3 regions of the Caballeronia sp. LZ003 genome follow, and region 1 is predicted to be linked to each of the others. Evidence: predicted binding sites of a transcription regulator. Region 1 holds the regulator's gene; each other region holds the start of a gene.
The links. The regulator HrcA, encoded in region 1, represses chaperone genes, less so after heat shock. The targets are predictions, from matches to a motif close to TTAGCACTCNNNNNNNNNGAGTGCTAA.
Positions count from the first base shown of each region.

Region 1 (6,107 bases):
GACGCTTGGCAGGTGCGCCAACCAGGATTTCGTTGTCGTCGACATACGCGATGATCGACGGCGTGGTGCGCGCGCCTTCCGAGTTCTCGATGACCTTGACCTGATTGCCTTCCATCAGCGCCACGCACGAGTTCGTGGTGCCGAGGTCGATACCAATGATTTTGCCCATTTTTTATACTCTCCTAGCTTTGATCGCTTTAGCGCTGCGGCCGGAAAACGCCGGCTTTTGCGGCCGATTTACCGGGCCGAACGCCCAAATATTCATACCTGTACGCAAGATAAGAACGCGGATTTCGTTTTCAAGACCCTGAAAGCGATGCGGTCTATATCTTTTTTCACTCGGAAGCCTTGCCGCGGATCTTTTCCCGTGCCGCCGCGACCGCCGCTTCGAATTGCGCGAGACCATGCCAGCCGGTGGCGCGCCCAAGACGCTTGCCGCGATGAAAGAAAAACCACGTCGGCACGCCATGCAGCAAAAAGCGCCGTCCCAGTTCCCGATGCTCGTAGACATTGCTGTGAAACCACTTCAGTCCGAGCGCGCGAATTTGATCGGGCTTCGCGAGCATCGCTTTCTTGGCGATTTCGCAGTTGAAGCAGTCGACGCCCCAGAAGAACACGACGGCCAGATCATCGCCCGCCGAAGCCAGCCCGGCGTCGAAACCGGGGGCGTCCAGCTCCTGCATGGCGAAGACCGAAAACGCGGTGGCATCGACGGGAACGCGATTCTCCGAGGCGGCCATGGCGTTCTCGCGGCGCGTTACTTCGGTGCGGCGACGGTGACGAGAGCCGGACGCAGCACGCGATCCGAAATCACGTAGCCCTTTTGCAGCACGGACACGACGGTATTCGCTTCCTGCTCGGCCGGCACCATGGAAATAGCCTGGTGACGATGCGGGTCGAACTTCTCGCCCACCGGATTCAGCGCGGTGACGCGCCCCTTTTCCAGCGCAGCGGTCAGTTGACGCAGCGTGAGTTCGACGCCTTCCCGCACCTTGACGAGATCGGACGATTGATCGGCAAGCGCGGCTTCGAGGCTGTCGAGTACCGGCAGCAGATGTTCGGCAAAGCTTTCGATGGCGAACTTGTGCGCCTTTTGCACATCGTCCTGACCGCGGCGACGCACGTTTTCCGTTTCCGCCTTGGCGCGCAGGAACTCTTCCTGGAGCGCGGCGATCTTCGCCTGTGCTTCGGCCAGCGCGGCTTCGTTCGCGTCCGGCGCGACTTGCGGCGCATCGGCGCCCGTCGGCGCTCCGGTTGCGCCGGCTTGGGTCGGGTCGGCGGCCTGGCGCGCGGTTTCGTCTGCGGGCGTAGGGTTCTGGCTCGCTGGATTCTCTTGCGTGTTTTCCATGTCGCTGAATGTATTGCTGTGAGTGAAATGGATGCGATCGGCCGGGAGTCCTCTTACCGCCGAGAACCAGGCCAGGCTTTTTCGCACTAGCGGCGGAATTTGGGGCATCCGAGGGATTTTCAAGGCTCCAGAAGCGATTTTTCGGACGAAATTTAGCTTTTTTCGCGTGCGCTTCAAACATCGGACAACGGCGGGCCACGCTTGTCGGCTGCGTGACGCGTTAAGTGCAAAATTCGCCACATTTGACTGCGAGAAACGCTTCGTAATGGGCGTTTCGTCGCAGTACGCCAAAATCAGATTGAGGCGATTGCGTTGTTCGCCTACACTTCGAACATGCGTCGCAGGAACACGTTAACCCTAATCCTACGAATGCAATAACCGCTCAGCCCTTGCCCGTTTCCTTCCGGTTTTCACGACCGGTTATCCCGCTCACCGGGGGTACCATGAAACTGACCTTTGCTATCGCGGTGGTCGCTCTGGTACTGGTTGCGGGAACGACCACCATATGTATGTCCGGCGCTGTCACCGCCCGTAACACCGAGTACGGCGGCGTTCATGCGACCATCGAAAATTACTTCAATCCGAACCTGCCAGTTTGTCGATAATGCGCCGGTCGCGCTTCGTCGGCCTGCCCTGAATTCCGGCAGCCGGCTCGCGAAACGTCTTGCGCCGCTCGGCTTCGGCTAACCGCTTCACTCGGCCCTCTTCCGTTTCCGCGTAAAGCGTCTGGGCCACGCTAGCCGGTCCGCGCACGTCGCACACGCCCTTTACTTCCACTTGCCAGACGATCCGCTCGATATCGATCTCGACGAGATCGCCGACGCGCACGTCCTTCGACGGCTTCACGTTCGCCCCGCCGATCTTCACGCGGCCTTTCTCCACCGCGTCGCTCGCGAGCGAACGCGTCTTGAAGAAGCGCGCCGCCCAAAGCCATTTGTCGATGCGCAGACGCGCGCCCGGTTCCGTCGAAATCGTGTAGTTCATGAATAACCGTTCGTTCAGGCGGCAACCGTCAATGGCTGCACGGCCTGCACCGGCCAGCCTTGCAGATTCTGCGCCGCGATTTCTCCCAGCGCCTTGATCCACGCCGGCGATGCATTTAGGCAAGGAATGCGGTGAAACTGCTTGCCGCCTGCGTGCAGAAATTCGTCGCGCACCTCGATGCCGATTTCCTCGATCGTCTCAAGACAATCCGCCGTGAAGCCCGGACAAAAAACGTCCACGCGCGCAACACCCGCCGCGCCGAGTTCCGCGAGCGTCGGCGCGGTGTATGGCTGCAGCCATTCCGCGCGGCCGAAGCGCGACTGGAACGTGACGCGACATTCCACCGGCGTGAGCCCCAACGCGGAGGCGAGCAGCGAGCCCGTCAACTGACACTGGTCGTGATACGGGTCGCCGAGATCCATGGTTCGCTTGGGGACGCCGTGAAAACTCAGCACGAGCTTGTCGCCGGCGGCAAAATCCGGCACGCCGTGATGACGCCAGTAATCGCGCACCTGCTCTGCAAGCGCGGAGATATACGCCGGATGATCCGCGTAATGACGAATGGTGCGAATCTCGGGCTGATTGCGCACGCGCTTGAGCGCGGTAAAGGCGTCGTCGAAAGCGGTCGCGGTGGTCGAAGACGAGTACTGCGGATACATCGGCACCAGGAGAATGCGCTCGGCGCCTTCGAGCTTGAGCTGATTGAGCATGACGCCGATGCCCGGCGTGCCGTAGCGCATCGCGTAGTCGACGAGCACGTGGTAGTCGTTTGCCGCAAAGAGGCGCCGCAAGCCCTCGACCTGCTTCTCCGTATAGACACGCAAGGGCGAGCCTTCCGCCATCCAGACCTGCGCATATTTCTTTGCCGACGCGCGCCCGCGAAACGGCAAGATGATCAACCGCAGAATGATCTGCCAGAGCAAGGAGGGAATCTCGACCACGCGCGGATCGGAGAGGAACTGCGCCAGATACTTGCGCACGGCACGCGGCGTGGGCGCGTCCGGCGTGCCGAGATTGATCAGCAGCACCGCGACACGATGCGAAGCGCTAGGCTGCGAAGGCAACTCGAGATCGAAACGCATAGGGCAAGGCGGCCGGAAGTGGTCGAAAGGTGAAACCCATTATAGCGGCGCGTTTCACGCCGCATCATTGGCCGAACGGCCTAGTGGCGGCGCGGCGCGCGGGCCGGCATGATGGGCTGAAGGAAAAGCTATTGAGAACTGAGCGACATGGACAACAGGCGTGCGGTGATATCGACGATGGGAATCACGCGGTTGTAGGCCATGCGCGTGGGTCCGATCACGCCGAGCGTGCCGACGATCTTGCCGTTGACTTCATACGGCGCGGTCACGACGCTCATTTCCTCGATCGGCACCAGATTAGATTCCCCGCCGATGAAAATCTGCACGCCCTGCGCGTGACTCGAAACATCCAGCAATTGCAGGAGGCTCGTCTTTTGGTCGAACAAATCGAACAGCTTGCGCAGCCGCGCCATGTCGGACGAAAGGTCCGCCACTTCGAGCAGGTTGCGCTCGCCGGAAATCAGCACGGTCTCGCCCGGATCGGTTTCGGCGGTGCTCGCGACCACGGCCGCCTGCATGAGCGCGGTCATGTCGCCGCGCAATTCGTCGATTTCCTGACGCAGCCGCAGACGCACTTCGTCGAAGGACAGGCCCGCGAAATGCGCGTTGATGTAGTTGGAGGCTTCCGTGAGTTGCGACGGCGAATAGTCGCGCTGCGTCGCCATCATGCGGTTCTGCACGTCGCCTTCGGGCGTCACGATGATAAGCAGAATGCGCTTGTCCGACAGCCGCATGAATTCGATCTGCTTGAACATGTGACTGCGGCGCGGCGTGAGGATCACGCCAGCGAACGACGAGAGACTCGACAGCACGCTCGCCGCCGCCGCGACGATCTTCTGCGGCTCCTCGCCTTGCAGGCGCGTCTTGACGGCGGTGGTCATGGCTTCGTCTTGCGGCGCTTCCACGGTGAGCATGGTGTCGACGAAGAGCCGATAGCCGCGCGGCGTGGGAATGCGTCCCGCCGACGTGTGCGGGCTGACGACGAGACCGAGGTCTTCCAGGTCCGACATCACGTTGCGAATGGTCGCGGGACTCAGCTCCAGGCCGGAATGCCGTGATAACGTGCGCGAACCGACCGGCTGACCTTCGGCGATGTAGCGCTCGATCAGCGTTTTGAGGAGGGTTTGTGCACGTGGGTCTAGCATGGGGAAATTTTAGCCTAACGTGTCGTGGCGCGGCGAACGTACCCGCCGCGATGAATCGCTTGTCGAGCGATTCAATGTCCGCTCCATTCTAGCGATAAACAACGGGCGTGCCCCGGCGTGATCGGGTGGCGTCGCAGCCACCCTTCGCGCACGGTTCTTTTCGCCTTCCACCTATGGTGTAATGCCGGCATGGAAATTGGCCAATTCAAGACTGTCGCGCTCATCGGGCGCACCAATACGCCCGGCATCGAGACGCCGCTGCGCCTGCTTGCGGAGCTGATCTCGAAGCAGGGTTTCGAGGTCGTGTTCGAGGCCGGCACCGCGAAGGATGTCGGCGTGACCGATTACCCGGCGCTCTCGGTCGCCGAAATCGGCGCGCGCGCGGACGTGGCGGTCGTGCTGGGCGGCGACGGCACCATGCTCGGCGTGGGCCGCCAGCTTGCGCCGTACAAGACGCCGCTCATCGGCGTGAATCACGGGCGGCTCGGCTTCATCACGGACATCCCGCTCACCGAGATGCGCGAGATCGTGCCGCAGATGCTCGCCGGACAGTTCGAGCGCGAGGAACGCAGCCTGCTCGAAGCGCGTATCGTGCGCAACGACAAGCCGATCTATCACGCGCTCGCCTTCAACGATGTCGTGGTCAATCGCAGCGGCTTTTCAGGCATGGCGGAACTGCGCGTGTCGGTGGATGGCCACTTCATGTACAACCAGCGCTCGGATGGTCTGATCGTCGCGACGCCCACCGGCTCGACCGCCTACGCGCTTTCGTCGGCGGGGCCGATTCTTCATCCGCAGTTGCAGGGCTTCGTGCTCGTGCCGATTGCGCCGCATTCGCTCTCGAACCGTCCGATCGTGCTGCCCGACGACTCCAAGGTGACCATTCAGTTCATCGGCGGGCGCGATGTCAACGTGAACTTCGACATGCAGTCGTTCACGGCCGTCGAGCTGAACGACGCCATCGAAGTGCGGCGCTCACGGCACACGGTGCCGGTGCTGCATCCGGTCGGCTACAGCACGTACGCCACGTTGCGCAAAAAGCTGCACTGGAACGAGCATCCCTCGCAAGACTCCGCCCTCTGAAGCGCTCACCACGCCCTTTCCAAGCGTCCATGCTCCGTCATCTCTCCATTCGGGACTTCGTTATCGTTGCCGCGCTGGATATCGAGTTCGACTCCGGCTTCACGGTTTTTTCGGGTGAAACCGGCGCAGGCAAATCCATCCTGATCGACGCCCTCGCGCTCACGCTCGGCGCCCGCGCCGACGCGAGCGTCGTGCGCACGGGCGAAGCGCGCGCCGACATTACCGCTGAATTCACCACGCACGCGCAAGTGGCGCGCTGGCTGGACGAGCACGCGCTCTCGCAAGACAGCGACACCGTCATGTTGCGCCGCGTGATCGATTCCGGCGGCCGCTCGCGCGCGTTCATCAACGGCACGCCGGCCACGCTCACGCAACTGCGCGAAGTGGGCGAAATGCTCGTCGACATCCACGGCCAGCACGCGCATCAATTGCTGATGCGCCCCGACGCGCAACGCGAACTGTTCG
Region 1 covers NZ_JARUXJ010000001.1:403,224-409,330, reverse strand. The annotation lists gene dnaK (molecular chaperone DnaK) at 1-169, opposite strand, end outside; gene QCE79_RS01920 (thioredoxin family protein) at 336-740, opposite strand; gene grpE (nucleotide exchange factor GrpE) at 758-1,348, opposite strand; gene QCE79_RS01910 (RNA-binding S4 domain-containing protein) at 1,925-2,332, opposite strand; gene hemH (ferrochelatase) at 2,347-3,414, opposite strand; gene hrcA (heat-inducible transcriptional repressor HrcA) at 3,543-4,559, opposite strand; gene QCE79_RS01895 (NAD kinase) at 4,749-5,642, shown strand; gene recN (DNA repair protein RecN) at 5,672-6,107, shown strand, end outside.

Region 2 (6,107 bases), 2.1 Mb from region 1:
CGACGCCACCGCCGGCCACGATGCCTTCTTCCACAGCCGCACGAGTTGCGTGCAGTGCGTCTTCGACACGTGCCTTCTTTTCCTTCATTTCGACTTCGGTCGCAGCGCCGACCTTGATCACTGCCACGCCGCCAGCCAGCTTGGCCACGCGCTCTTGCAGCTTTTCACGGTCGTAGTCCGACGTTGCTTCCTCGATCTGCGTGCGCACTTGCTTCACGCGCGCTTCGATGCTTGCTGCCTCGCCAGCGCCGTCGATGATCGTCGTGTTTTCCTTGCCCACTTCGATGCGCTTTGCTTGACCCAGTTCAGCCAGCGTAGCCTTTTCGAGCGTCAAGCCGGTTTCTTCCGCGATCACTTGACCACCGGTCAGGATAGCGATGTCTTCCAGCATGGCCTTGCGACGGTCGCCAAAGCCCGGAGCCTTGACGGCAACGGTCTTCAGAATGCCGCGGATGTTGTTCACGACCAGCGTAGCCAGCGCTTCGCCTTCGACGTCTTCAGCGATGATCAGCAGCGGACGGCCAGCCTTCGCGACTTGTTCCAGTACCGGCAGCAGATCGCGGATGTTCGAAACCTTCTTGTCGTGCAGCAGCACGAACGGGTTTTCGAGCAGGGCGACTTGCTTGTCCGGGTTGTTGATGAAGTACGGCGACAGGTAGCCGCGGTCGAACTGCATGCCTTCCACGACGTCCAGCTCGTCTTCCAGCGACTTGCCGTCTTCAACCGTGATCACGCCTTCCTTACCGACCTTGTCCATTGCTTCAGCGATACGGTCGCCGATGGACGTGTCGCTGTTCGCCGAAATCGCGCCGACTTGAGCGATTTCCTTGTTCGTCGTGCAGGGCTTGCTGATCTTGCGCAGTTCTTCGATAGCTGCAGCCACTGCCTTGTCGATACCGCGCTTCAGGTCCATCGGGTTCATGCCCGATGCAACGTACTTCATGCCTTCGCGAACGATGGATTGCGCCAGAACCGTAGCGGTCGTGGTGCCGTCACCGGCGTTGTCGCTGGTCCGGGAAGCCACTTCCTTTACCATTTGCGCGCCCATGTTCTGGAGCTTGTCCTTCAGTTCGATTTCCTTCGCGACCGAGACACCGTCCTTGGTGACCGTCGGGCCGCCGAAGCTGCGCTCGAGCACGACATTGCGGCCCTTCGGACCCAGCGTGACCTTGACCGCGTTGGCCAAAATGTTCACGCCTTCGACCATCTTGGCGCGTGCGGTATCGCCAAAAGTGACTTCTTTAGCTGCCATATTCAAACTCCTTGAGTCGATTCAGTTTGGAGGCTTCGGGCGGCAGGCTCCAATGGAGCGGCTCTGCGGCGAAGCCGAAGTGCAGGAAGGTGCTTACTTGACCAGAACGGCCATGATGTCTTCTTCGCGCATCACGAGCAGTTCTTGCCCGTCGACCTTGACGGTCTGGCCGGCGTACTTGCCGAACAACACGCGGTCGCCCACCTTCACGTCGAGGGCGTTCTGCACACCCTTGTCATCGCGCTTACCCGGGCCGACGGCCAGGATTTCGCCTTGATCCGGCTTTTCGGCTGCAGCTTCGGGGATGATGAGGCCCGAGGCAGTCTTGGTTTCCTGATCCAGACGTTTAACGATGACGCGATCGTGCAAAGGACGAAGATTCATACACACTCCTCTCTTGATTGAGACTGAAAACGCGGGGGAAACCCGCCCGGCAAGCGAAGCTGCCCGAGCGGCAATTTGTTAGCACTCTCGTGCAGTGAGTGCTAATTATATGGACCGAGTTTGACAATTTCAAGGACGGGGACAGACGGGCATTCCCTATTTCGCGTACTTTTGTCTGGACACGGGGAAATTTATGGATTTCGTAAGGTCGATTGGCTGGATTAATGTCGATCCGTCAATTCTGATTTCGCTTAATAAGGGTTTCTACTAGGGTCGGCGAGGCCTAGACTGCATTTCAACGACGAAGCAGTGAAGAGACAAACTCTCCACCCGCAACGTTCCCGAGATCAGTACCTAGGAGGTTCATCATGTTCAAGTCGATCATCCCCGCAATCGCCGTTGCTGCCGTCCTTGCAGTCCCCGCTTTCGCCCAGGCGCAAGAAAACGCGCCGGTGACGCGTGCTGAAGTGAAGGCTCAACTGGTTCAACTGGAACGCGCAGGCTACAACCCGGCCAGCGATCAAACCCAATACCCCGCCAACATTCAGGCCGCGCAAGCACGCCTGAACGCGCAACAAGGCACGGCTGCATCGTCGTTTGGCGGTGTCGGCGAAGGCGCTGCCGCTTCGGGTGCTGCCCGCCGCGCGGCTATCGACCCGAATCCGGTCGACTTCAATCGCCCGTAATCGTCGATTCGCGTAACGAAGCCCGGCACGCACGCCGGGCTTTTGCTTTTTGCGCATCCCGAAGGAAAAGTTTCTGTAAGCCACGGATTCGACGATGTTTTTGGACTACGTTTTTTTCTCGCGCAGTCGGAGGGAACTACAATTTGTGTTTGTTGCATCACAAATTTCGTCTTCGTTGCCTCTCATGCCTATGTCGTCGTCGCTGCGCCTTGCCTTTCTCTCCCTCGGATTTCTCGCCCTTGCCGCCTGTGGCGGACGCGCGGCGACCACGCCAAGCTATCAGCAGGAACTCTTCGACTCCGGTGCGAGCCCGTTCGCGCGCAACTTCGACGCCACCGTGAACGAAACCTGCGAGGCGGCCCGCCGCGCGCTGCTCTCGCAAGGCTTCCTCACGACGATGGCGCAAGCCGATACCGTCGACGCCACCAAGAACTTCCAGCCGTCCACCGAAACGCACGTGGTCGTCTCATTCCATGTGGTCTGCACGCCCGGCGAAAACACGACCAATACGAGCATCGCTTATGTGAACGCGGTGCAGGACGGCTATGCGCTCAAGAAGAGCGATACTTCCGCAAGCGTGGGCTTGAGCGTCTTGGGCTCGCTTTCGCTGCCGATCCGTTCGAACAGCGATGCAATGGTCAAGATTTCCAGCGAAACCGTGCCCGCCGGCAAGTTCTATGACCGATTCTTCGGGCTGATGGGGCACTATCTGAGCACGGTGCCGCGCAGTTCGCCCATCGCATCGGATGAGGTCAAGAGCAAGCCGCTCGCACCGTCGCTGATCGTGAGTTCACCGGATCTCACGCCAACGCCTATCGTCGTACAGGCGCCCGCCGCGGCGGCGACGGCCATCCAGTCATCCGACGCGAAACACGCCGCGTCCGAGGGCGTCGCGGCATCGGCGCCGGTTCAGTGAGATCGAGCGCACGCGTCGTTCCGGGAAACGCTTCGTCGATGCAAGCATCAAGCACGCGGGCAACGGCGGCTGCAGTTGCGTGATCAGCTCACCGCAAACCTCATTCAGCACCCGTCGCCGTTCGCAAAATGTACCCGCGTGGCCTGTGACGCCTCGCTCATCGCGCAGCTAGCCCCCCCCGGACGCATCGAGGCGGCGCGCTCATCACGCGCCGCCTAAAGCTGAAGCTCCGCCTGCCGCCGACGGCGACGCCAATCCGCACGCCACTCCCATCACCCCTCAATTCGGCACACTCACCACGCCGCCATTCACCGAAATCGCGTTCGCGCCGGGGCTCGCCGCGATCGCCGGGAGATTCGCCACCGTCAATTGAGGCGCCGCGCCCGGCGTGCCGCCGCGCGCCACCGTATGCACGACTTGCGACGGCGGCAACGGCGCGTTGTTCTTCAGGTGAGCCCACATCAAATTGAGCGCCTGAAGGTTGTAGTAGTGCACGGGCACGAAGCGCGTATCGAAACCAGCCACGCTCAGGAACGCATCGAAGTGCTGACCGTTCGTGATTTCGTACAGTGAGAGCTGGCTATTGTTGCCTTCCACCACCTTGTTCGCGCCGAGATACGGCCGCGAGGCATGGTTGATCGGCACGAGCGCATCCGACCTTCCCTGCACGATGATCGCCGGCTTGCCACGCAGATTCGCGTTGACGCGAATCGCGTTCACGCTCGCCGTCATCGTCGGATTGCCGTTCGCCCAAAGCGCGCGCAGGCAGGCCGCGCCCGCGAAGCTCGCATCGGGAGTCGCAAGCCGATGATCCGCCGCGCCCGATGTCCCCGCGTTATAGACGAGGTTGATGCCGTTGGTCGGCGGCACGCCATTGCCGTTGCCGAAGACCGTGGGCATCGGCGAAACGAGCGGGTTCACGCCCGCCGCGCCGGTCAGCGCGTTAGTCGTGCCGAAGCTGAAGTTGCACAGGTTGTCGGCGACGCTCGCCAGCATGTAGGCATCGGCGTAAGTCACGGCGACGGCAGGCACGGCCTGCGAGTCCCACATCGGCGCATGTAGCGTGTCGGAGTCGGCTTCGTAGCCCGCCTGATGCAGCTTCGCCAGCGCGTCGTTGGCTTGCGAGAGCGTATCGCCGCCGGCAATGGCGCCGCTCGCCGCGAGCGTCGCGCAGCGTGCGGTGCGAATCGCCACGGTGGTCGCGAGCGGCAGTGCCGTCAGATACGGCGCGCCGACCGCCGCCGTCGCTAGCGCCGCGCATGGCTGAAGCAGGTTCGCGTAGGTCATGTAATCGGCAAGCGGACGCCCGAACGAACCGACGGCCTGGCCGCCTTCGCGCACCGCAACCTGCGCCGGCAGATTCATGTTGATCTGCGGTTCGCCGACGACGACCGCGCTTATCCAGCCATCGGTGTCTTGTTCGGCGGCTGCAAGCGCCGCGCCGCCGCCATTGCTCACCGATGCCGCGATCGTCGTAATGCTGCCCTTCGAGTAGCGCGCGGAATGCGTCGAGCCGTTGACCACGCCATAGGTATCGTTGAGCGCCCAGTACGCGAACTGAATCGCCTGTAACGTATTCTTGCCCCAGTCCTTCTCGGGATTTTGCTGCGAGTGCGCGTGTTTGAAAGCGTAGCGATTCGGATACGCCGAGTTGTAAGCCGAAAGCGCCGATTGGCTCAGGTTCGCCTTGAAGATTGCCGAATTGCCCGCGAAGGTCGCATTGGAAAGCGTGCCGTCGATCAGCGTGACGAGATTGGTCGACAACTCGTGCGCGCCGTTGCCGCTGCCTTTGTCCGTGTACGCAACCGCGCAGCCGCGCTTCAAGCCCCACTCGCCCGCTGCCGAAATCGCGCCATATATGCCGCGCGATCCCGACGATGTCGCCGTCACGATGCAAGGCTGGTCCGGATTGAAACTCGTCGGAATCTGCACGAGCAGGCTGACGTTCTTCGTGCCCGAACCGTCGTCCGAGAAGGCCAGATACTCCTTGCCCGCGATTTTGCCTTCGCCGAGCGTGTCGCCGCCGTTCAGATCGACATTCGGTCCCCAGAAGCGCCCGTAGCCGCCGTTCGCCGACATATCGACGAGCGCACGATAGTTCGAATAGATAGCCAGGCGCCGCAGTTCCGCCGCTGTCGGCGCGGCCGCATTGGCAATTGAAGGCGGCGTCGCCGACGCAAGTCCTGTCTTGCCGAGTCCGGCGGTCAGCAGGTCGTCGGTATTGCCGTCGTAAGTCTGCGTCTTCACCGTTCCCAAGACGAAACTCGGCAAGGTGTTGGACGGGAACTGCGGGCCGTCGTCATCGCCGCCGTGACAGGCGACGAGCGTGGTCGCCGCAAATGCCGCCAGCACGGCGAGCGTCGCCGCGCGTGACAACCCGTGGACTCGTGCGAATCTTTTCATTGTGTGTCTCCGCCATCCGGTCGCTTGTTGTTGATCGACTTCTGCACGTGCCGCATGCACGGCTTTGCCGACAACAAGTATTACGCGCAAACAGCCATCGCGTAATTGCTGAACTTCCCTTAGAGCAAAGAGAAGTCAGAGGATGTCAGAACGACAACGGGCCCCGGCGTGATGCCGGAGCCCGTCGAGTGACCCGCATGAAGCGCCGCCGATGACAGCGCTAAACCGCGCCGCCAGAAACGGCGCAACGGCGTGCTTAGCCTCCGCCGTTCTGAACGCCGAGCGAAATCTTGTTGGAAACCGACTTCACGCCCGGAACGCCCTTGGCCACTTCTTCTGCCTGGGCGATCTGGCCGCCTTCCGGCACGGTGCCCGAGAGCACGACAGCGCCGGAGCGCGCGCGGACGAATACGTTGGACACGTCGAAGCCTTGCGCCTTCGACAACGCACGGCGCACGTCGTAGCC
Region 2 covers NZ_JARUXJ010000001.1:2,520,395-2,526,501, forward strand. The annotation lists gene groL (chaperonin GroEL) at 1-1,252, opposite strand, end outside; gene QCE79_RS11350 (co-chaperone GroES) at 1,346-1,636, opposite strand; gene QCE79_RS11355 (DUF4148 domain-containing protein) at 2,005-2,322, shown strand; gene QCE79_RS11360 (DUF2242 domain-containing protein) at 2,507-3,238, shown strand; gene QCE79_RS11365 (D-(-)-3-hydroxybutyrate oligomer hydrolase) at 3,518-5,641, opposite strand; gene QCE79_RS11370 (BON domain-containing protein) at 5,898-6,107, opposite strand, start outside.
Region 2: QCE79_RS11350 (co-chaperone GroES) is a predicted target of HrcA. The motif match lies at 1,715-1,741, and genes of this name have one in related genera.

Region 3 (6,107 bases), 170 kb from region 1:
GCCGTGCTGCGGCTCATCAAGACGGCCGTGCAAGGCGCGCAAAAGCACGGAAAGTGGGTCGGCGTGTGCGGTGCGCTCGGTGGCGATCCGCTCGCGGTGCCGTTGCTGATCGGCCTCGGCGTGACGGAATTGTCGGTCGATCCGGTGGCGGTGCCGGGCATCAAGGCGCGCGTGCGTAATCTCGATTACCAGCTTTGCCGGCAGCGCGCGGAAGACGTGCTCGCGCTCGAATCCGCGCAGGCAGTAAGAGCGGCCAGCCTTGAAATCTGGCCGCAAGACTGACGAACGCAGTAATCCCCAAGCAGCAAAGACAAGACCTATATCTTTTGGAGAACCCCGATGGACGCTAACCCGTTTGCAAAGATGCAGCGCCTGGGCCGAGCCCTGATGCTGCCGATTGCCGTACTACCGGTAGCCGGCCTGCTATTGCGTCTAGGCCAGCCCGATGTCTTCAACATCAAGATGATCGCCGACGCGGGCGACGCCATCTTCACGAACCTGCCGCTTCTGTTCGCCATCGGCGTGGCGGTCGGTTTCGCGAAGGACAACAACGGCACGGCGGGTCTTGCCGGTGCCATCGGCTATCTCATCGAGATCGCCGTAATGAAGGACATCAACGACAAGCTCAACATGGGCGTGTTGTCGGGGATCGTCGCGGGCGTGGTCGCGGGCTATCTGTATAACCGCTACAAGGACATCAAGCTGCCGGAATATCTGGCGTTCTTCGGCGGCAAGCGTTTCGTGCCCATCGTCACGGGGGTCGCGTGTCTCGCGCTCGGCATCATATTCGGCTACATCTGGCAGCCGGTGCAGGCGGCTATCGACCTGGCCGGAACGTGGCTCACCACGGCGGGCGCGCTCGGCACTTTCGTCTTCGGCGTGCTGAACCGCATTCTGCTGGTGACGGGTCTGCATCACATCATCAACTCGCTCGCGTGGTTCGTGTTCGGCTCGTTTACGCCGCCGGATGGTGGCGCGGTCGTTCATGGCGATCTGCACCGCTTCTTTGCCGGCGATAAAACCGCGGGCGGCTTCATGACGGGCTTCTTCCCGATCATGATGTTCGGCCTTCCGGCCGCGTGTCTGGCGATGTTCCACGAAGCGCCGAAAGAGCGCCGCGCGGTCGTCGGCGGCCTGCTGTTTTCGATGGCGCTCACCGCGTTCCTGACGGGCGTGACCGAGCCGATCGAATACAGCTTCATGTTCCTGGCTCCGGTGCTGTACGCGATCCATGCGGTACTTACCGGCGTGTCGCTCGCGATCTGCTCGGCGCTCGGCATTCATCTGGGCTTCACGTTTTCGGCGGGTGCGATCGACTACGTGCTGAACTACGGTCTGTCGCAACGCGGCTGGATGGCAATTCCGCTCGGGCTCGTCTACGGCGTGATCTATTACGGCCTGTTCCGCTTCTTCATCCGCAAGTTCAACATGGCGACGCCGGGCCGCGAGCCGGCCACGACCGATGCCGAAACGTCCGCCACGCCGGTTGCAGGCGGCTACGGCACGCCGCTGCCGGGTGCAGCGAACACGCGCGCCGCGAAGTACATTGCGGCGCTGGGCGGCGCGTCGAACCTGACGCTCGTCGATGCCTGCACGACGCGTCTGCGTTTGTCGGTGGCGGATACGGAGAAGGTGTCGGAAACGCAGTTGAATAGCATCGGCGCGCGTGGCGTGCTCAAGCGGGGCGCGACGAACGTGCAGGTGATCATCGGACCGGAAGCGGACATCATCGCCGATGAAATTCGCGGTGAACTCGAACATTCGTCGACGCGCGGAGCGACGCCGGCTTCGTCCGCTCCGGCCGCTGCTTCGGTGGCTTCCGCGAACGTTGGCGCCTTCGATCAGACTGCCGGCCCGCTCGATCCCGATCCGCTGCGCTGGCTGGCGGTGTTCGGCGGCGCGACCAATGTCGTCACGCTCGATGCCGTCGCGCAAACGCGACTGCGCGTGGTCGTGCGCGATCCTTCGGCGGTGGATCGTCAGCGCCTGTCGACGCTGGATGTCGCGTGGGTTTCGGCGGATACGTTCCACATCGTCGTGGGCGCGGCCGCGCAGCGTTACGCGGCACAACTCGCGACGCGCGTGCCGGGAAGTGGCGGCGGGGCATCGCCGTTGCCGGCTTGATGCGGAATTCGGTCTGGTTTGATGAACGGCGCTTTCGGGCGCCGTTTTTATAGTGGGCGACGTTTAAGTCACTGCTGCCGTTACGGCACACCTCCGCCTAAAAACAAAAACCCGCTGTCCTTTCGGAACAGCGGGCTTCGAACTTACTTCAGCACCGAACTACGGTCATCGAACTACCGCGATATCACGCGTACTCGGCCAGCGCGGAACGCATCTTCTTCATCGCGCTCGCTTCGATCTGACGGATTCGCTCAGCCGATACGCCGAATTCGTCCGCCAGTTCGTGCAACGTCATGCCGCCCGAGCCGTCGTCCTGCACTTCGAGCCAGCGCGCTTCGACGATACGGCGGCTACGCGCATCCAGCGATTCAAGCGCGGAAGCCAGACCGTCGCTTTGCAACTTGTCGAACTGACGCGCGGCGATGACATTCGTCGGCTCGCTATGCGAGTCAGCCAGATAGGCGATCGGCGCATAGGCTTCCTCGCCATCTTCGACCTGGCCTTCGAGCGCGATATCTCCGCCCGACAGACGCGTTTCCATCTCGGCCACTTCCTCGCGCTTCACGTTCAACTGGCTTGCCAGACCTTCGATTTCCTCCGGTGTGAACGCCGAAGTGCCGGTCTTGTGGCTGCGCAGGTTGAAGAACAGCTTGCGTTGCGCCTTGGTCGTCGCGACCTTCACCATGCGCCAGTTGCGCAGGATGTACTCGTGAATCTCCGCCTTGATCCAGTGCATGGCGTACGACACGAGGCGTACGTTTTGTTCGGGATCGAAGCGCTTGACGGCCTTCATCAGACCGATATTGCCTTCTTGGATCAGGTCCGCGTGCGGCAGACCATAACCCAGGTAATTCCGGGCGATGGACACGACGAGGCGCAGGTGCGAAAGCACCAGTTGCCGCGCCGCATTCAGGTTGCCCTGTTCGCGGAATTCGGTGGCGTACTGACGCTCCTCTGCTTGCGAAAGCATTGGAATGCGGTTCACCGCTTGTATGTATGAATCGATGTTGCCGATCTGGCCGGTCAACATGGACGATTGTGCGTACGTCAGCGCGCCTGCCGAAGTTGCCTTGGCAGGTGCCGAGCTAAGAACATTCGGAAGGGTCATCGCATTGGACACGCTCATAAGCTCCTTATCAACAAATGCCTGTTGCCGCAAAGGCGCGGCAAGTCAGACATGATATTAGCACTCCGCTTCAACGAGTGCTAAGTGTTAGAGGGGAAACGAATGTGAGAGTTCCCACAAAGCTATCAACTTTGTGGATTCATAGCTGAGCACTGTATCCGAATCGTACCATTATTACCGATTCGTCACTTGAGATTGAATTAGTTACCTTACTTTGACGTAAGGAAGACAGGATATTCAAGCAAATTGGCTAATGGCAATCATTCGTGCAATTATGAGACGATGAATCTACAATGCGCGAAGCCCGCTTGGCGGCTCGACTCGTCAATCCCACAGATGGGGTGTCCATGCAGAAAAATAAAGGCCCTTGGCGTCATCTGTTGTCCCATGGCGCAATTGCCCTGTTGCTAGGAGTCACGTCGGCGGCAGCGCATGCCGACCGCTTTGGTTTGCAAATCGCGGGCGGCGTGGCCGATCGCGACATCAAAAAGGCGGATCTCGGCTTCGTATGGGACCCGAATCTGACCTGGTGGGAAATCGGCGGCTTCCATTTCACCTTGCTCGGCGAAGGTCACGTTGCCTACTGGCACTCGCAGGAAAGCAACGCCGTGCACCCGAACATCTGGGAATTCGGTGTGACGCCGGTTCTGCGCTTCGTGAAGAGTTCGGGATATATCCGGCCGTTCATTGAAGCGGGCGTCGGCGTGCGGCTTCTGTCGCATACGCGAATCACGACGGATTTCACGGTGTCGTCCGCGTTCCAGTTCGCGGATATGGTCGGCGTCGGTGCGATCTTCGGCGAGAAGCAGAACTATCAGGCGGGCTTCCGGTTTCAGCATCTGTCGAACGCCAGTATCAAAGAGCCGAATCCTGGTATAAATTTCAGCCAGCTATATCTGCAATACAACTTCTGACGGGGCGCCGGCGCATCGGTTTCTCGACACAAGGGGAACCGACAGATGCCGGCAAAATCCATGGAGGCCATTCGAGGCCTCGAGCGCGATCGCTTCCGGGCGATGGTCGACAGCGACGGCCCGGCTCTGGATGCGCTTCTGGCCGAGAACGTCAGCTACGTTCACACGAACGGCAAGCGCGAGACGAAGCGCCAGTTCATCGACGCGATCACCGCTGGTCGACGCCGCTATCGGCAGATCGAGATCCAGTCGCAGGACGTGATCGTCGCCGGCAAGGACACGTGCCTGGTCTCGGGACGGGCGCTGATCGAGATGGAATCGAAAAACGGCGCGCTGCTGTTTCCCATTGCCTACACCGCGGTTCACGTTCAGACCGACGGACAATGGCTGCTGCTAGCCTTGCAGGCGACGCGCGTGGCGCTGGAGTAGCCGCCGCGCGCGACGTCGAGGCATCAAGCCTCGACCGCTTCGTCTTGCCGCTCTGCCTGACGGCCCAATGGTTTCGACCGATTCACCGCACTGACGACCGCATCCACGACAGCCAACGCCGGATTCGCGTGCACCGCGACGCCGAAGCGCAACGGCTCGTCGCCGACGCGGCAGCCTACGAAGACGGCCGTATCGCCGCTCGCCGTTACCGCCGTTTCGAACCAGCTCACGTTTGCCGATACATCGAAACACGCCGCCACGGCTTGCGCGTAGACATCGCCGCTCGTCGCGCCTGATGCCGGCGGCACCGCGACGTTGCGCCCGAACACGGAGAGCGTCGCCGCATCGACGCGCGCGACCACGCCGCCCGCGTCGAAATATTCCTGCTTGAAGAGTGTGCAGATTGCGTCACCGGTGACTTCCTCGCCTGAGGTGTCCGCGAGTCTTTGCACGGCGTGGCTGAACTCGATCTGCACGCGGCGCGGCGGCGTGAAGCCGAGCCCGCGTTCGAGCAGATAAGTCGCGCCGCCCTTGCCGGACTGGCTGTTCACGCGGATCACGGCGTCGTAGCTGCGGCCGAGATCGGCGGGATCGATCGGCAAATACGGCACTTCCCAGACCGTGCCCGGCTGACGCTGCGCAAAACCCTTGCGGATGGCGTCCTGATGCGAGCCCGAAAACGCCGTAAAAACGAGATCGCCCGCATACGGATGACGCGGATGCACCGGCAACTGATTGCAGCGCTCGACGACGCGACGCACCGAGTCGATATCGGAGAAATCGAGGCCCGGATCGACGCCCTGCGTGTAGAGATTGAGCGCAAGCGTGACGAGATCGACGTTGCCCGTGCGCTCGCCGTTGCCGAAAAGACAACCTTCGACGCGTTCCGCGCCCGCGAGCACCGCGAGCTCCGCGGCCGCGACCGCCGTCCCGCGATCGTTATGCGGATGCACCGAAAGCACGATGCTGTCGCGATAACCGAGATTGCGGTCCATCCATTCGACCTGATCGGCGAATACGTTCGGCGTCGCGGCTTCCACGGTGGCCGGCAAATTGACGATCATCTTGTGATCGGGCGTCGGACGCCACATTTGCGCGACGGCGTCGCAGACTTCACGCGCGAACGGCAACTCCGTCATGCTGAAGGTCTCGGGCGAGTACTGGTAGGTCCAGCGCGTCTGCGGCCGTGCATCGGCGCATTCCTTGATGATGCGCGTGCCTTCCACCGCCAGCGCCTTAACTTCTTCCTGCGACTGATTGAACACGATGCGCCGGAACGATGGCGCGATCGCGTTGTACAAGTGCACGATCACCTTGCTCGCGCCCTCCGCTGCCTCGAACGTGCGCTCGATCAATTCGCGGCGCGATTGCACCAGCACTTCGATCGTCACGTCGTCCGGGATGCGCTTCTCGTCGATCAGCTTGCGCACGAAATCGAAATCCGTCTGCGATGCCGACGGAAACCCCACCTCGATTTCCTTGAAGCCCGTTGCCACCAGCATCTCGAAGAATTC
Region 3 covers NZ_JARUXJ010000001.1:234,010-240,116, forward strand. The annotation lists gene ptsP (phosphoenolpyruvate--protein phosphotransferase) at 1-282, shown strand, start outside; gene nagE (N-acetylglucosamine-specific PTS transporter subunit IIBC) at 340-2,124, shown strand; gene rpoH (RNA polymerase sigma factor RpoH) at 2,309-3,244, opposite strand; gene QCE79_RS01145 (acyloxyacyl hydrolase) at 3,598-4,164, shown strand; gene QCE79_RS01150 (nuclear transport factor 2 family protein) at 4,210-4,593, shown strand; gene leuA (2-isopropylmalate synthase) at 4,617-6,107, opposite strand, start outside.
Region 3: rpoH (RNA polymerase sigma factor RpoH) is a predicted target of HrcA. The motif match lies at 3,308-3,334, and genes of this name have one in related genera.